Regions from separate parts of the Stenotrophomonas sp. KH_052 genome, predicted to be linked through region 3. Evidence: predicted binding sites of a transcription regulator. Region 3 holds the regulator's gene; each other region holds the start of a gene.
The links. Region 3 encodes FliA, which starts transcription of late flagellar genes. Its sites were predicted from a motif close to TAAAGTTTNNCNNNCNNNGGCCGATAA; they were not measured.
Positions count from the first base shown of each region.

Region 1: a site for FliA is predicted at 2,353-2,379, ahead of AC3ITW_RS19935 (methyl-accepting chemotaxis protein). Genes of this name have one in related genera too.
Region 2: a site for FliA is predicted at 3,719-3,745, ahead of AC3ITW_RS22045 (GGDEF domain-containing protein). Genes of this name have one in related genera too.

Region 1 is NZ_CM174475.1:4,361,682-4,367,486, reverse strand. It holds gene AC3ITW_RS19955 (LysR substrate-binding domain-containing protein) at 1-93, shown strand, start outside; gene AC3ITW_RS19950 (transporter substrate-binding domain-containing protein) at 128-844, opposite strand; gene AC3ITW_RS19945 (VOC family protein) at 927-1,298, shown strand; gene AC3ITW_RS19940 (arylamine N-acetyltransferase family protein) at 1,365-2,204, opposite strand; gene AC3ITW_RS19935 (methyl-accepting chemotaxis protein) at 2,408-4,945, shown strand; gene AC3ITW_RS19930 (PepSY domain-containing protein) at 5,024-5,805, opposite strand, start outside.
Region 2 is NZ_CM174475.1:4,830,938-4,836,742, forward strand. It holds gene AC3ITW_RS22025 (D-hexose-6-phosphate mutarotase) at 1-2, opposite strand, end outside; gene AC3ITW_RS22030 (lytic murein transglycosylase) at 43-1,311, opposite strand; gene egtD (L-histidine N(alpha)-methyltransferase) at 1,396-2,370, opposite strand; gene egtB (ergothioneine biosynthesis protein EgtB) at 2,367-3,638, opposite strand; gene AC3ITW_RS22045 (GGDEF domain-containing protein) at 3,789-5,069, shown strand; gene AC3ITW_RS22050 (YchJ family protein) at 5,073-5,465, opposite strand; gene AC3ITW_RS22055 (sulfite exporter TauE/SafE family protein) at 5,569-5,805, shown strand, end outside.
Region 3 is NZ_CM174475.1:2,193,249-2,199,053, reverse strand. It holds gene flhA (flagellar biosynthesis protein FlhA) at 1-71, shown strand, start outside; gene flhF (flagellar biosynthesis GTPase FlhF) at 217-1,845, shown strand; gene AC3ITW_RS10205 (MinD/ParA family ATP-binding protein) at 1,832-2,719, shown strand; gene AC3ITW_RS10200 (RNA polymerase sigma factor FliA) at 2,716-3,459, shown strand; gene cheY (chemotaxis response regulator CheY) at 3,517-3,909, shown strand; gene AC3ITW_RS10190 (protein phosphatase CheZ) at 3,909-4,514, shown strand; gene AC3ITW_RS10185 (chemotaxis protein CheA) at 4,517-5,805, shown strand, end outside.

The DNA.
Region 1 (5,805 bases), 2.2 Mb from region 3:
TCTGCCAGTCATCGTGGTTTTCTCGCCTTCCGCGACTGGTTGCATGCGCAGGCCGCCGAGCACGTGCGGCACATGGCAGACGCGCATTTGTAGCGTCGAGCCATGTTCGACTGCTTGTGCTCTACAGTCATCGCACCAGCGTGACCGCCTGTCCGGCGCGGGCGAATGCTTCAGCCAGCAATGGGCCTGCCTTGATCGCTTCCACCTCCTCGAACAACGCCTGCAGCGCGTCGGCGGGGCGTGAGGCTGGCGCCGCCACCGCCTGCTGGATCGCGGTGAAACGGTCGGCCAGCACGCGGTGGTCGGGATGCATCTGCACCCATGCTTGCAGCGGTTGGCGTACACCGGCGGCGGCATCCAGACGCTGCTGATCGAACAGGGTGATGGCGGCCGCCGAAGTGTCCGCTCGCTCGATCATGGCGTGGCGCAGCTCGCGGCTGAGGAACAGGTCGTAGGCCGCACCACGCCCCACCGCGATGCGCAGGCCGTCGCGGTCCAGGTCGGCCACCTGTTGCGCAGGGCTGTCCTCGCGCACCAGGTAGGTGCCTTCGATCTCCACGTATGGGGCACTGAAGGCGATGCGGTCGGCCCGCGCCGGATCAATGGCCAGGAAGGCCAGGTCCCAGGCATCTTCGGTTGCTGCGGCGACTACCGACGCCGCTGCGTCGTGGCAGGTGAAACGTGCCTGCACGCCGATCCGCTGCGCCAACGCTGTGGCCAGTTCCAGCGAGGGGCCGCGCGGTGAGCGTGCATCGCCCTGCGCCAGCACCGGATTGCCCAGGTTGATCGCCACGCGCAGGAAACCCTGCGGTGCCAGTGTGCTTCGATGATCGGCCAGGGACATGCAGGGCTCCGCGGAACAGGGGGGCGTCCAGCATGCCAGTGCTGCTGCGCAGGCGATGTCAGCGTCCGGTTATCCTGCGCGGATGAACCCGATCCTGCATGTCGAGATCCCGTCCAGTGACCTGGCCCGTGCCATCACCTTCTACCAGCAGTGGTTGCAGGTGCAGGTGGACGAACCGATCCTGCTGCACGATTGCCGGATGGCCTACCTGCCATTCGCCGATGAAGCGGCAGGGGCCAGCATGGCGCTGGTGCAGGGGGCGGACTACCGGCCGTCAGAACAGGGCGCGCGCATCTACATCGGGGTCGATGACCTTGATGCCAGCCTCGAGCGAGCATTGCAGGCTGGAGCCGAACTACGTTTCGGCCCCGCCGATGCCGGCGACTGGCGCGTGGCCGAGATCCGCGACAGCGAAGGCAACCGCATTGCGTTGCAGGCGCACAGGATTCTGTAGAGCCGAGCCTATGCTCGGCTGCTGTTGGCAATCGCGAAAAGGCCTCAGCCGAGCGTAGGCTCGGCTCTACAGCGTCGCGGCACGCGAGCGCTGCAACCAATCGTTGATCGCCGGGTCCAGCCGCGGGTCGTCCGGCAGCTGCATGCTAAAGCGCTGCTGCAACACCTCGCGCACGTCGCCAACATCATGCAGCGGACGCTTGTCCGGTGCCTGCCCGGGCCGGTATTCGGTGTAGTTGCCGCTACCGATGGTGCGGCGCCAGTCCGGTCCGGTCAGCGACGCGCGCAGCTGGCCGGGGAAGCTCGAATCCGGATGGGTGCACACGTACCAGTTGCCCACCACGTTGTCGATCGGCGCCGGCGCCTGCAGGTCGAAGCGATACATCGCCCGCCAGCCCTCGTTGGATTCGGCAGAGAGCACGAAATCTCCGTCGTTGGGCAGCCGCTGCAGCAGATAGCGCTCGTGCGGTGTGGCCTGTGGCTGCGCATCGTGCAGGCGCAGAGGTATGGTCGGGGTCAGGCTGCCGAAGCCGGCGTCCACCAGCCAGTCATCCCCCTCCACCTGCACGCGCAGCAGCAGGTGGGTGCGCGCCGTCAGCTCGCCGTCCTTTGCCGCCAGCAGCACGCGCGCGCTCAGTGGCCGCGCATCGAAGCCCAGCGCTTGCAGCAGCGCCAGCAGGCCGCCATTCAACTCGAAGCAATAGCCGCCGCGGCGTTCGTCCAGCAGCTTGCGCTGCACGCTGTCCAGGTCGATCGGCACGGCATCGCGCAGCAGGCAGCTGAGGGTCTCGAACGGCAGCAGTGCGTTGTGGCGCTGCTGCAGCAGGGTCAGGCCGGCCAGTGTCAACGGCGGTGGCGCATCCAGCTGAAGCCGCTGCAGGTAGCGGGTGACATCGAGCGTCGTCATGCGGGCACCAGTCGGGGGAGGGAGGTCCACTGTGCTCCCCCAACCGGGGTTGAGGTCAAGCACTGCGCGGGTGTCATCCCCCCGTCGCCTATGCCGGGTACAAAGGCCGCGTCCGCCAGCAATCGGTGGGACTGAACCAAAAAAGCCCTAAAGTTGCTCCATATCCAGCCGATATAGGTGCGTCCTTCCGCCTGGAGTCTGTCATGTCGGCCGTTGTTCCCCACCTCCGGTCCCTGCGCATGCGGCTTGCCGCGTTGCGCTCGGCGTCCCCCGGCCTGCTGCTGTGGCTGCAGCCGCACCGGCTCAGCGTGGCCAACAAGCTCAAGGCGACCCTGTGGGTCTGTGGCCTGGGCCTGATCGCGATCGCCGCCGTCTACGCCTGGACCGGCCATGCCAGCACGCAGGCAGCGCACAGCCAGGCCAGCTACCAGCACGGCAGCGATCTGGCCGCGAGCCTTGCCACGCGGGTGGCCGAGGCGCGTCGTCTGCAGACTCAGTATGCACGCAGTTTCGACGATGCCGACCGCGCGCAGTTGCTGGCGACGCAGAAGGCGCTGCAGGCCGATCTGCAGGCGCTGCGCGCGATACCGATGGATGCCGGACGGCGCAAGGCGCTGCAGGCGCTGACCGAAGCCGCCGGCGCCTTCTCGCAGGGTGTGGCCGCCCTGTTCGAGCGCGTCGATGAGATGGGTCGTGGCGATGCCGGCCTCGCTGCGCAGCTGCAGCAGGCCGCTGACACCCTGCAGGCGCAGGTGGATGCGCTGCAGCGGCCGTCGTTGGCGCTGTCCCTGCAGAAGATGCGCCGACAGGAAGCACTGCTGCTGCTTGATGGCGATTCCGTGCATGCCGACCGTGCCAGCGAGGAGAAGCTGCCGTTCGACCTCGCACTGGTGGGCCTGCCCACCGATGTGCAGGAAGCCGTGCGCACCGGCATGGACAACTATCAGGTCGCGCTGCTGGGCTACACCGCGGCCCGCGTCGGCCTGGATGTGGAAGCGCAGTCGCTGCTGGACACTGCGGCCAGCGTCGCACCGGCGCTGGCCGCCTTCCAGCAGGCCCAGGTCGCCGCGCTGGGAAAGGCACAGGCGCGCCAGCAGTCCGGGGCACGCACCATGAGCGTGCTGTTCGCACTGACCCTGCTGCTGGTTGCCGGTGTGCTGATCACCAGTCTGGTACTGGTGCTGCGCGCGGTACGCCAGCCGATCCAGGACACCCTGCGCTTCGCCAGCGACATTGCCGACGACCGCTTGGACACCACACTGCGCGTCTACAACGCCAACGATGAAATCGGCCAGCTGGCCCAGCGCCTGGTCGACATGCAGCAGCGCCTGCGCGCGCGTATCGAAACCGAGCGTGCGGTAGCGCGCGGCAATACCCGCGTGCGACAGGCATTGGACAGCGCACAGACCGGCCTGATGGTGGTCGATGCCGAAGGCCAGGTGGCTTATGCCAACCCTGCGCTGCTGCAGCTGCTGGATCTGCAGGCCGAGGAGCTGGTGGGCAGCGATGCGGTGCGCCTGCATCCGGCGTTGGCCAGCCTGGCCGGCGTGCGCCAGCGCGAGGAGCGCGAGATCGGCCACGCCGGCGTGCGCTACCAGTTGATCGCCAACGCCATCATCGACGAGGGCCATTTCCTCGGTGTTGCGGTGGAATGGCGCAGCCGGGCGCTGGAAACCCTGCTGGAAACCGAGGTCGCGGCACTGGTCGATGCCGCTGCACATGGTGACCTGCACGGGCGCATCGCGCTGGACGGCAAGCAAGGCTTCGTGCGTACGCTGTCGACCAGCATCAACCGGCTTCTGGCGACCTTCGAAACCAACCTCGGCGATCTGCAGGCATTGCTGGCCGCGCTGGCACGCGGTGACCTCAGCGTGCGCATGGAGGGCGATCTGCAGGGCGTGTTCGCACGCATGCGCGACGATGCCAATGCCACCGTGGCGCAGCTGGGCCGCATTGTCACCCGCATCCAGCAGGCTACGTCCAGTCTGGATACGGGTGTTGGCGAGATTGTTGCCGGTCACCACGATCTGTCACAGCGCACCGAGCAGCAGGCGGCCAACCTTGAAGAGACCGCAGCGTCGATGCATGAGCTGACCGACACGGTCGGCCGCAACGCCGACGCCGCAGGCCGCGCCGATGCACTGGTGCAGGGCGCAGCGACGGTGGCACGACGAGGTGGTGAGGCCGTCGGCCAGGTGGTGGCGACCATGCACGGCATCAGCGAAGCCTCGCGACGCATCGGTGACATCACCCAGTTGATCGATGGCATCGCCTTCCAGACCAATATCCTTGCGCTCAATGCGGCGGTGGAAGCGGCGCGCGCCGGAGAGCAGGGTCGCAGCTTCGCTGTAGTGGCCGCCGAAGTGCGCCTGCTGGCACAGCGCAGCGCCGAGGCGGCCAAGCAGATCAAGGGGCTGATCGAGGATTCGGTGGCGCGTGTCGGGCAAGGCAACCAGCAGGCTGAACAGGCTGGCACCACGATGGGCGAGATTGTCGGCAGCGTGCAGCAGCTGGCTGACCTGCTGGCCGGCATCCGCAACGCGTCGCAGGACCAGCATGCCGGCATCGCGCAGGTGAACCAGACCATCGTGCAGATGGAGGCCAGCACCCAGCGCAACGCCAGCCTGGTGGAAGAGGCCGGCGCTTCGACCGCACAGATGCAGGCGCAGGTGCATGCCTTGGCCGAGGCGGTGGGGGCGTTCCAGCTGCAGCCGGTGCGGCAGACAGCGCGCGCGGCATGACCGCGGTCGCCGGGCATGGCCCGGCGCTACCCGAGGCAGATTGAAACGGTAGCGCCGGGCCATGCCCGGCGAGATGGCTCAATACACGTCGCGCCGGTAGCGCCCGCTTTCCAACAGCGTCTCCACTGCCTCATCACCCAGCGCAGCGCGCAGTACCTGGTCCACGCCTTCGGCCATGCCCTGCAGCGAACCGCAGACATGGATCACCGCGCCACGTTGCATCCAGTCGCGCAGCGCATCGGCTGCGGCGTGCAGTCGGTCCTGCACGTAGCCACCGTCGCCATCGCGCGAGAACGCCAGGTCCACCCGCGACAGATGGCCATCGGCCTGCCAGGCCTCGATTTCCTCGGAAAACAGGAAGTCATGCGCGCGCTGGCGTTCGCCAAACAGCAGCCAATGCCCGTGCTCGCCGGCATGCGAGGCTTCGCGCAACAGGCTGCGCAGGCCAGCGATGCCGGTGCCGTTGCCGATCAGCAGCATCGGCGCGCCCGGCACGCGATGGAATCCGGGATTGCGGTGCACGCGGGCGATGATGCTGGCGCCGATCGGTGCATGCAGTGACAGCCACCCCGAACCCAGTCCGGCACGACCGGCTGCGTCATGTACCAGGCGCACCACCAGTTCCACTGCGCCGTCATCGGTGCACGAGGCGATCGAATACTCGCGGCCCGGCAGCAACGGCAGTCCGCGCAGCCACAAGCAGGCATCCTGCACCGCCAGCGCGGCGTCCGCATCGGGCAGCTCGCGCTCGCTGGCCAGGGCCAACAGCGTGCGCGGGTTGCCCTCCACCAGCAGCGGTTGCAGTGGATCCAGCCCATGCGCCTTCAGCACCGCACTGGCGTGCCCTGCATGGTGGCGGG
Region 2 (5,805 bases), 2.3 Mb from region 3:
ATGCGATGACGCTCCTTGAAGACCGCGGCGATGATGTCGCGGTCAGCGTGCCTGGGGCAAGGCCTTCTGCACGCCGGGCGCTGCCGCTGCGGCCTCTTCCTGCAGCGTGCGCAGGATGCGCTGCCCAGCACGCCCATCGGCATTGGTCCAGCCGAGGCGCTGCTGCTCGGACTGGATCGCGCGACGCGTGGCCGTACCGATCATGCCATCGGCGCTGCCGATATCGTGGCCGCGGGCCAGCAGCAGGGTCTGCAGTTGGCGGCGCTCATCGCGGCCCAGGCCCGGGTCGTCGGTCGGCCAGGCGGTGGCCAACCCGTTGCCGCCACGCAATTGGTCAGCCAGCGTCGCGATCGCCAGCGCATAGCTTTCGGCGGCGTTGTAGCTGTAGATCGCGTCGTAGTTGCGGAACACCAGCAATGCCGGGCCCTTGTTGCCGGCCGGCAGCAGCAGGGCGGCGCGCGCGTCGGCCGGGAGGTTGGCCGGTGCCAGCGCGCTGCCATCCAGCGCGGTCACGCCCTGCGCGCGCCAGTCGGCCAGCGCGCGGCGTTGGGTACGACCGGCCTGGCTGGCGTTGAAGCCGGCCGGGATACGGACCTCCATGCCCCATGGCTCGCCACTGCGCCAGCCGGCACGCTTGAGGTAGTTGGCGGTGGACGCCAGCGCGTCGGGAATGCTGCCGACCAGATCACGACGACCGTCGCCGTCACCGTCGACCGCGATGCGTGCATAGGTGCTGGGCATGAACTGGGTATGGCCGAACGCGCCGGCCCAGGAACCAGTCAGCCCCTGCGCCTGCAGGTCACCCCGGTCGATCAGCTTGAGCAGGGCCAGCAGTTCGCCACGGAAGAAGGCCTGGCGACGGCCGGCGCAGGACAGCGTGGCCAGGGACTGCAGCAGCGGGCGCTTGCCGAACACGCGGCCATAGTCGCTCTCCACGCCCCATACGGCGACGATGGTGGTCGGATCGACGCCGTACTGTGCGGACACGCGATCGAGCAGGTCACGATGCTGCTGCAGCATCGCGCGCCCATCATCAACGCGCTGGCGATCGACCAGGGCTGCCAGGTAATCCCAGATCGGCGTGGTGAATTCCGGCTGCGCATCGAGCAGGCCGAGCACGCTGGGGTCCGGGGTGAGATCGGCGGTGATTTCGTTGAAGCGGTCGGCACTGATGCCCTGGCTGGCGACCGCGGCCTGCAGGCCCGCCAGGCAGCGGCTGAAGGCCGGATCGAGGCCGGGATCGGGTGCCGTCGGCTGCGCCGGCGTCGAGGCGAGGGCGGCGGCCAGGCCGAGCGTGATCAGAATGGGCATGGCGTCCTCCGTGTTGCCGGTGCAGGGCCATCTTAGGGGTAGCGGTGCTGCAGAACCTGAAGGGGTACCGGCTGGCCGGCCACCCTAGATGGCACGCAGCAGGCGCAGGCCGTAGGCGGGACTGTCGGCATTCCAGCGCTGCGTGGCCTGCAGGCCCGCCTGCTGCAGCAGCGCCTCGAAGCTGTCGTCGGTGTACTTGTGGCTGTACTCCACACGGATCGGTTCGTCGGCGGCGAAGTGGAAGGCGCGGCCGTCCAGATGCACATCCTGCGCCCAGCGGCTGACCAGATCGGTTTCGATGCGCAACCGCGCGGTGCTGTAGCAGGCACGGTGGTGGAAGCCGTCGAGGTCGAAGTCGCTGCCGATCTCGCGATTGAGCCGGGCCAGCAGGTTGAGAGTGAACGCGGCGGTGACGCCCTGCGCGTCGTTGTAGGCCGCTTCGATCAGAGCCGGGTCCTTGTGCAGATCGATGCCGACCAGGGCCAGGCCGTCGCGGCCCATCGTCTGGCGCATCGCCCGCAGCAGTGCGACCGCGTCTTCGCCTTCAAAGTTGCCCAGCGTGGAACCGGGGAAGAACAGCAGCCGTCGCGCGGGTTCGCGCTCGGGCATGGGAACGGCGACGGGGCGGGTGAAGTCGGCACAGACCGGCAGCATCTCCACCTCCGGCAACGCCGGCGCCAGATGATCGATGCTGGACAGCAGCGCGGCCCGCGAGATTTCAATCGGCGTATAGGCCACCGGGTCGTGAAGTGCGGCCAGCAGCAGCGCGGTCTTGCGTCCGCTGCCGCTGCCCAGCTCCACCACATGCAGGCGTGGGCCGACGGTTCGGGCGACGTCCGGCAGCACACGCTTCAGCAGGGCCAGCTCGGTGCGCGTGGGGTAATACTCGGGGGTCTGCGTGATCTGCTCGAACAGGCGCGAGCCACGCGCATCGTAGAAGTACTTGGACGGCAGCTGGCGCGGCGTACGTGAGAGTCCGGCCACTACGTCGGAGAGGATCTGCTGCCGCCCGGGGGTGAGATCGGTCAATGCCTGCAGCGCGTCATGCACGGTGCTCATGTGAGGTCCCTGGCCAGGCGCAGCCCGGAGAACTGCCAGCGCGCCGGCGGCATGAAGAAGTTTCGGTAGCTGGCGCGCACATGTCCGCGCGGCGTGGCGCAGCTGCCGCCGCGCAGCACCCACTGCCCGCACATGAACTTGCCGTTGTACTCACCCAGGTTGCCGGCGAACGGGCGGAAACCGGGATAAGCGCCGTAGGCCGATTGGGTCCATTCCCAGACATCGCCGAACAGCTGGCGCAGTCCACTGCCCTGCCCCGCCAACGGGTGCAGGTGGTCATCCTCGGCGAAGTGGCCGCTGACCGGTTGCGACGTCGCAGCCGCTTCCCATTCGAACTCGCTGGGCAGGCGTGCACCGGCCCAGCGGGCGCAGGCGTCAGCCTCGTAGTAGCTGAGATGGCAGACCGGCGCGTGCGGATCCAGCGCACGCCAACCGCCGAGGGTGTACTCGCGCTGCAGGTCGTCATCCCAGTACAGCGGGTGCTGCCAGCCCTCGGCTTCGCGCAGCGCCCAGCCTTCGCTGAGCCACCAGCGCGGCTCCCGGTAACCACCGGCCTCGATGAAGGCGTGGTACTCGGCATTGCTGACGGGACGCTCGGCCAGTGCGTGCGCGGGGAGCACCACGCGGTGCGCTGGCGATTCGTTGTCATAGGCGAACGCGGCCTGCTGCGGCCATGCCGCGGCGCCGACGGTGACGATGCGCTCGGGTGATTCGATCCAGCCCTGAGCGCTGGCGTTGCCTGCGACGGGTTGCAGGTCTTCGCGATATGGCGGCTGCAGCGGATTGCACCAGAACGCATGCTTGATGTCGGTGAGCAGCAGTTCCTGGTGCTGCTGCTCGTGCTGCAGGCCCAGCTGCAGATGCTGCAGTGCCTGTTCATCGAGATCGCCCGCCGCCAACCGCGATTGCACCTGCGCATCGACCTGCTTGCGGTAGTCGCGCACCTGCTGCAGCGAGGGCCGCGACAGCAACCCGCGCTGTGGCCGCGCATGCGCCGGGCCGATGCTCTTGTAGTAGCTGTTGAACAGGTAGTCCCAGGCCGGGTCATGCGCTGGCGCGGTGCCGAAACCCGCCAGCACGAAGCGTTCGAAGAACCAGGTGGTGTGGGCCAGGTGCCATTTGCTCGGGCTGGCGTCAGCCATGCTCTGCAGCATGGCGTCCTCGGCACTGAGCGGCGCGGCCAGCTGCAGGCTGCGCGTCCGTACATGGGCGAACTGGCGGGCGAGATCGTGCTGCGGGGCAGCGACGGCGGCGGGTACGCTGTCCATGTGGGTAGCATCGGCGCTGGACGGTGAGTGCGACGTCATGGTTCGGCGTCACTTCGTTCACATGGATGAGCCTGCCGCATTCAAGAAGCCGCCACGAACGCCGCTAACGGCAATGCTGCGGCCGCGTCGTCACCGCGCTGGAATTCCTGCTTGCCCCTGCATCCGCTCCGCCAGCCTGCGCATTACCTGTTCGTGCTGCCCGCCATGCTGGTTGCCGTGGTGCTGTGCACCGCATTGGATACCGCAGACGTGGCCAGCCCGGCGCAGCGCATCCTGCCCTGGCTGCTGGCCTGCCTCGGCGCGGGGCTGGCCCTGCTCTACCACCAGATACGTTCGCTCTGCCTGCTGCTGGTGGTGGCGGTCATGTTCGCGCTGCTGCACCAGGATGTCGGCGGCTACCTGCGCAGCGGCCATGTCGGCGCGCTGACACCGCTGCGCTTCCATGCCATCTCGGCGTGGCTGCCATTGCTGTTCACCGGCCTGTCGTTGTGGCCGGAGCGCGGGCGCCGACGCCAGGACCTGCTGCTGCGCGGCGTGGTATGCAGCGTGGCGCTGCTGATCTTCCTGCTGCTGGCCACGCAGCAGCCGCGCGGCATGCACGATCTGCTGTCGAACCGTCACTGGGCGTGGATCCCGGCCGACTGGAACGCGCTGGCGCAGCTACCGGCGCTGCTGTTCCTGCTGGCGACCGCCGCGCTGGGCTGGCAGGCCTGGCGGCACCCGCGCCCGTTGCACACGGCAATGCTGCTGGCGCTGCTGTGCCTGTGGTGGATGCTGCCACGGATGTTCCTGCAGCCGGTGCTGCTGCCGGCGCTGAGCTGCGCCGCCCTGCTGCTGGTGCTGGGTGCGATGCTGCAGGAGTCCTTCCACATGGCCTTCCGCGATGAGCTGACCGGCCTGCCGGGGCGCCGCGCGTTCAACGAGACCCTGCAGCGGGCACGCGGCACCTACAGCATCGCGATGGTGGACGTGGACCACTTCAAGTCATTCAACGATACCCATGGCCACGACACCGGCGACGACGTGCTGCGACTGGTGGCCTCGCGGCTGGCGCGGGTGGGTGATGGCGGTCGCGCGTTCCGATACGGCGGCGAGGAATTCGCGGTGGTGTTCCTGGACCGTCCGGCGACGGCCTGCGTCGATGCAGTCGAAGCCCTGCGGCAGAGCATCGAGGACACCCGTATGCAGCTGCGCGACCGCAGCACCCGCAGCCGCGACGACGAGGCCGGTCGACAGCAACGCGGACGCGGTGGCAGCGGCCAGGTCGTGCAGGTGACGGTGAGCATCGGCCTGGCCGACAGTCGTGTGGACCAGCGGCCGACGGCGGTGGTCAAGGCCGCCGACCAGGCGCTGTACGCGGCCAAGGACGGGGGCCGCAACCAGGTGCATGCGCAGGCCGGCCAGCGCGTGCTGGCCATGCGTGGCGGCTGAGGCTCAGACCGCGTCGAGGTAGTACCAGCGGCCTTCGATGCGCTGGAAGCGGCTGTGTTCGGTCATCTTCACCGCGCTGCCGCCGCCGATGCGGTAGCGCGCGGTGAAGCGGACGTCGGCGCTGTCGGCACCGGTAATGGTGTGCTCGTGCACGGTCAGGCCCAGCCAATGCGTGCGCTGGCCCGGCGCATCGTCCAGCGTCAGCTCGGCCGGACGCGTGTCCGGGTGCCAGGTCTGGCGCAGGTAGTCGGCCAAACCGCGCACGTAGGCGCTGTAACGCGAACGCATCAGGCGCTCGGCATCAGGCGCCGCGTCGCCAGCATGGAAACGGCCGCAGCAGGCGGCGTAGTCGGCGGGCAGGCCGCAGGGACAGGGATCGGCGGGTTTTCGGCTCATGCCGGCATTGTCGCCGGGTTGCACGGATTGATCCACGCGCGGCACGGGTCAGCTGATGCAGGACAGGCGTATGCTGTCGCGCCCCCCACCTTGATTGATCGCCGTGCTGGAACTGGTTCCCCCTGAGTTGTGGTGGCTGGTGGTGATCGCCTTCATCGCCGGCCTTGTGGATGCCGCCGTCGGTGGCGGTGGCCTGGTGCAGCTGCCCGGCCTGTTCACGGTGCTGCCGCAGCAGACGCCGGCGATGCTGTTCGGTACCAACAAGTTCAGCTCGATGTTCGGCACGGGTGCAGCGGCCTGGCGCTATGCACGCAATGTGCGCTTCCCGTGGAAGCCGGTG
Region 3 (5,805 bases):
CGCTGTCGGTCCTGGCCTACAGCGAGGTGCCGGAGGACAAGCGCCTGAAGCTGGTCGGAACGATCAGCTGACGCCGCCCTCCGATGCGCCAGAAAACAGACACCACTTTCGAACCAACGCAACAGACAGATACCAAGGGGAACCCGCACCGTGCAGACCACCGACCACCCGAGTTCTCCGACCGCCACCCCGCCGTCTTCGTCCCGTGACCACAGCATGAAAATCAAACGATTCGTCGCCGCCGACATGCGCTCGGCCATGAACCTGGTGCGCAAGGAACATGGTCCTGACGCCGTGATCCTGTCCAACCGCCGGATCGAGGAAGGCATCGAGATCGTCGCCGCCGCCAACTACGATGAGAGTGCCGTGCAGCGCGCACTGGAAGCCTCGCGTCGTGACATCGCCCCGCTGCCGGCACCGAAGCCGCGCACCGCCGCCGATGCGGTGATCGCTGCTGTGACCCGTCGCCGCAGTGCCACCCCGGCACCAGAGCCGGTGGCTGCGACCACCTCGGCCGTTGCCGCGCTGGCCCGCGCTGCCGTCGGTGCCACCGGCCGCACCCTGGACAGCGCCGACGAGATCGTGCCGACCCGCGGCAGCACCGGCTTCGCCGCAACCCTGGCCCGCGCTGCCGTCAACGAACCGGCGCGTGCGGAACAGGCCTTCGGCCCGTTCGCGGATGCCGTCGCCGACGCTGCCGCCACACCCGCCGCGATCGCGACGGCCAACCGTGCCCGCTTCCAGATCGATCCGCCGCATGCCGAGCACCAGCAAGGCCCGGCCCCGGCCGTGCAGCCGCCGCCGCTGCCGGCCAGCGTTGTGGCCGATGCGCAGTCGCAGACCTTCGCCGACGAACCGTCGCTGGCGGACGCAACCGTCGACGCCGCCCCGGAACCGACCCTTGCACCGCCCCCGGTGCTGACCGTGGTCGCCCAGGACGATGCCGAGATCCGACAGCTGCGCCAGGAAGTGGCCGGCATGCGCCAGGTGATCGAGCGCGAAATGAACCGCTTCACCGACGAGCGCCTGCGTGGCTGCCCGGTGCGCGCCACTGCACTGGACCTGATGGACGAGTACGGCTTCGACGCTGGCCTGGCCCGCGACGTGGCAATGCAGATCCCGCTGGAGACCGATGCCCACCGCGGCCGCGGCCTGATGCTGGGCCTGATCTCGCGCAAGCTGCCGATCGCCCCGGTCGACCCGCTGGAGGAAGGCGGCGTGATCGCCCTGGTCGGCCCGACCGGCGCCGGCAAGACCACCACCATCGCCAAGCTGGCCTCGCGCTTCGCCGAGAAGCACGCACCGCGCGATGTCGCCCTGGTCACCACCGACACCACCCGCATCGGTGCGCGTGAGCAGCTGTACGGTTACGGCCGCCAGCTCGGCATCGCGGTGCACGAGGCCAACAGCGGCACCGACCTGGACCAGCTGCTGGAACGCTTGAAGGACTACAAGCTGGTGCTGATCGACACCGCCGGCCTGGGCCCGCGCGACCGCGCACTGGCCGCCCAGCTGCAGTGGCTGCGTGCCGCCCGCCAGGTCCGCACCCTGTTGGTGCTGCCGGCCAACACCAGCTTCGGCGACATGGACGAGGTGGTCCGCCGCTTCGGCGCGGCCAACCTGCAGGGCCTGGTGCTGAGCAAGCTGGACGAGACCGGCCGCTTCGGCAACGCCCTGTCGGTGGCCGTGGACCACGCCCTGCCGATCACCTGGGTGACCGACGGCCAGGACGTTCCGGAGGACCTGCACCGGGCCAGTGCAGCCAATCTCGTACTTCGCCTTGAAGATTTGCGCCGCGCGGCCGATATGCCCTGCAACCCGGAGTTGAACCATGCCGTCGCGTGAGTACGCCAAGCTGACCAAGACCTTCCCGCTGTCGGCCACCCGCAGCGAGCCGCTCGGCCCTGTGCGCACCATTGCGGTCACTGGCGGCAAGGGCGGCGTGGGCAAGACGAATGTGTCCGCCAACCTGGCGGTGGCACTGGCCGGCATGGGCAAGCGCACGCTGCTGCTGGACGCCGACCTCGGCCTGGCCAACATCGACGTGATCCTGGGCCTGGACCCCACCTTCACGCTGGCCGACCTGGTCGCCGGCCGCTGCTCGCTGGATGACGTCATCGTCGAAGGCCCGAACGGCGTGCTGGTGGTCCCGGCCGCGTCCGGCCGCCGCCACATGGCCGAGCTGGCCCCGGCCGAGCACGTCGGCCTGGTCAACGTGTTCTCCGAGCTGGAACGCGAGTTGGACATCATGGTGGTGGACACCGCCGCCGGCATCAACGATGGCGTATTGACCTTCTGCCAGGCCGCACAGGACACCGTGGTGGTGGTCTGTGACGAGCCGGCCTCGATCACCGACGCCTACGCACTGATCAAGGTGCTGTCGCGCGAGCGTGGCGTGGACCGCATCCAGGTGGTGGCCAACATGGTGCGCGATCCCAACGAGGGCCGCGTGCTGTACGAAAAGCTGACCCGTGTCTGCGAGAAGTTCCTCGCCGATGTCTCGCTGAACTACCTCGGCTGCGTGCCGCAGGACGATTGGCTGCGCCTGTCGGTGCAGCGCCAGCAGCCGGTGGTGAAGGCCTATCCGTCCAGCCCGGCCGCGCTGGCCATCACCGAGATCGCGCGCCGTACCGCGCGCTGGCAGGCGCCGACCGAACCGCGTGGCGGCGTCGAGTTCTTCCTCGAACGCATCCTCAAGCAGCGTGGGGTGACGGCATGAAAGGCGCAGCCCAGTACAGGGAAGTGCAGCGCTCGGCGGCGAACGAAGTCATCGCCCAGCATTCGGACCTGGTGCGGCGCATCGCCCACCACCTGGCCGCGCGCCTGCCGGCCAGCGTCGAGGTCGATGACCTGATCCAGGCCGGCATGATGGGCCTGATCGAAGCCTCGCGCAGCTACGACGCCGACCAGGGCGCCTCGTTCGAGACCTATGCGTCGATCCGCATCCGCGGCTCGATGATCGACGAGATCCGCCGTGGCGACTGGGTGCCCCGCTCCGTCCACCGCCGCGCTCGTGATGCCGCCGCCACCATCCGCCGCCTGGAGCAGAGCAGCGGCCGCGCCGCCAGTGCCACCGAAGTGGCCGCGGCGATGGAAATGCCGCTGCCCGAATACCTGAGGCTGATGGAAGACGCCGCACGTGGCCAGGTGCTGAGCCTGGAGTCGCGCATCGAAGACCAGGGCGAGCTGGACACGGTCACCCAGGGTGGCCCGACCCCGCAGCAGGTGCTGGAGCGCGGCGAGTTCGGCCGCGAGCTGGGCAAGGCGATCGGCCACCTGCCCGAGCGCGAGCAGCTGGTGCTGTCGCTCTACTACGAGCAGGAGCTGAACCTGAAGGAGATCGGCGCGGTGCTTGGCGTGAGTGAATCGCGGGTCTGCCAGATCCACGGCCAGGCAGTGCTGCGCCTGCGTGGTCGACTGAAGATTTTCGAGGCGGCGGACGCCGGCCTGGAAGAATGAACATGCCCGAGGCGGCTGCCCCCGGCCGCCCGGACTGAACAACAAAGGAACTCTGCTTTGAACAAGAACATGCGCATCCTGATCGTCGACGACTTCTCGACCATGCGTCGGATCGTCAAGAACCTGCTGGGCGATCTGGGCTTCACCAATACCGCCGAAGCCGAGGACGGGCATGCCGCGCTGTCGCTGCTGCAGAGCCAGCCGTTCGATTTCGTGGTCACCGACTGGAACATGCCGGTGATGACCGGCATCGAACTGCTCAAGGCGATCCGCGCCGATGCCAAGCTGAAGACACTGCCGGTGCTGATGGTGACGGCCGAAGCCAAGCGCGAGCAGATCATCGAAGCCGCCCAGAGCGGCGTGAACGGCTACATCATCAAGCCGTTCACCGCGCAGACCCTGGAAGAGAAGCTCGGCAAGATCTTCGAACGCCTGGCGGCCAGCGCCTGATGGATACCACGGTCGACAGGAACGCCCTCGCCCTGCGCCTGCAGGAAGCCCTGGACGCACTCGAGTCCGGTGACGAAGCCGCGTGGCGGCAGCGCATCGACGGGCTGGTCGCGCTGCGCACGCAGCCGATGATGAGCGGTCTTTCGCGGCTGGCCCGCGAGCTGGGACAGGCGCTGGGTGAACTGCCGACCGTGCCCGATGAAGCCGGCGAACTGGACGACGCCTGTGCGCGCCTGGACCACGTGGTGGCGATGACCGAACAGGCCACCCACCGCACCCTGGACCTGGCCGAGGAATGCCGCAGCCTGACCGAGCAGCTGCGCGCCGAAGGCCTGCAGCCGGGCCAGGACGCGCAGCTCGAGCGCATCCGCCACAACCTGACCGAGATCGCCCTGACCCAGAGCTACCAGGACCTGACCGGGCAGATCATCCGTCGCGTGGTCGGCATCGTGCGCCGCGTGCACGAAGGCTTCGGCGCACTCGGCCTGCCGCCGGAACAGCATCGCTCCGACCCGGAACTGGCCGGGCCGGCACTGAAGGGACTGGACCGCCACGCGGTCTCGCAGAACGACGCCGACGACCTGTTGTCGGACCTGGGGCTGTAAGCATGAGCGCGGTATCCGACGACATCACTGCCGATTTCATCATCGAGGCGCAGGAAATCCTGGATCGCCTGGGCGAACAGCTGGTGTCGCTGGAGCAGGCACCCCAGGACGGCGAACAGCTCAATGCGGTGTTCCGCGGCTACCACACGCTGAAGGGTGGCGCCGGCTTCCTCGGCGTGACGGCCATGGTTGAACTGTGCCATGCCGCCGAAGAAGCCCTCGGCGCCGCGCGCGCCGGCCAGGCGGTGCTGCAGGCCCACCATTTCGATGCCGCCCAGCAATCGCTGGATTACCTGCAGTCGATGCTGGATGCGGTGTCCTCGGGTACCGAACCGGGCTACGCGCCCCCCGAGCTGATCGCGCAGTTCGATGTACACGGTGGCGCCACCGCCACGCCGGCGGCCGCCGCTGCGCCCATCACCGGTGGCAGTGACCTGATCACCGACGATGAGTTCGAGGCCCTGCTCGACCAGCTGCACGGCGGCAACGCCCCGACCGCAGTCGCGGCCGCAAAGAAGGCCGACGACGGCCTGATCAGCGAGGACGAATTCGAAGCCCTGCTCGACCAGCTGCACGGTGGCGCCGCACCCGGCACCAAACCGGTCGCCGCAGTGCCGGCGGCAGCAGCGACGCCCGCGCCGCGTCCGGCCGCACCCGCGCCGGCGGCCAAGCCGCCCGCCAAGCCACTGGCCGAAGCCGAGCACACCGTGCGCGTGGATACCAAGCGCCTGGATGCGATCGTCAACCTGATCGGCGAACTGGTGCTGTCACGCAATCGGTTGAAGACCCTGCGTGCGCGCCTGCGCGACGAAGAGCTGGACCGCGCCGTGTCCACGCTGGACATCGCCACCGCACGCCTGCAGTCGGCGGTGATGCGTACCCGCATGCAGCCGGTGGGCAAGGTGTTCTCGCGCTTCCCCAAGGTCGCCCGCGACGTTGCCCGCTCGCTGAAGAAGGAAGTGGACCTTGAGCTGATCGGCGCCGAGACCGAGCTCGACCGCAACCTGGTCGAAGCCCTGGCCGACCCGCTGGTGCATCTGGTCCGCAACGCCATTGACCATGGCGTGGAAACGCCCGAGCTGCGTGAAGCCCAGGGCAAGCCGCGGATGGGCCACGTGCGGCTGTCGGCACAGCAGGAAGGCGACTACGTCAGCATCGAGGTGCAGGACGATGGCGCCGGCATCGATCCGGAAAAGCTGCGCGCGAAGGCACGCGAGAAGGGCCTGATCGACCCGGAAGCGGCGGCCCGCCTGAGCAGCGAGGAATGCCTGCACCTGGTGTTCCTGCCCGG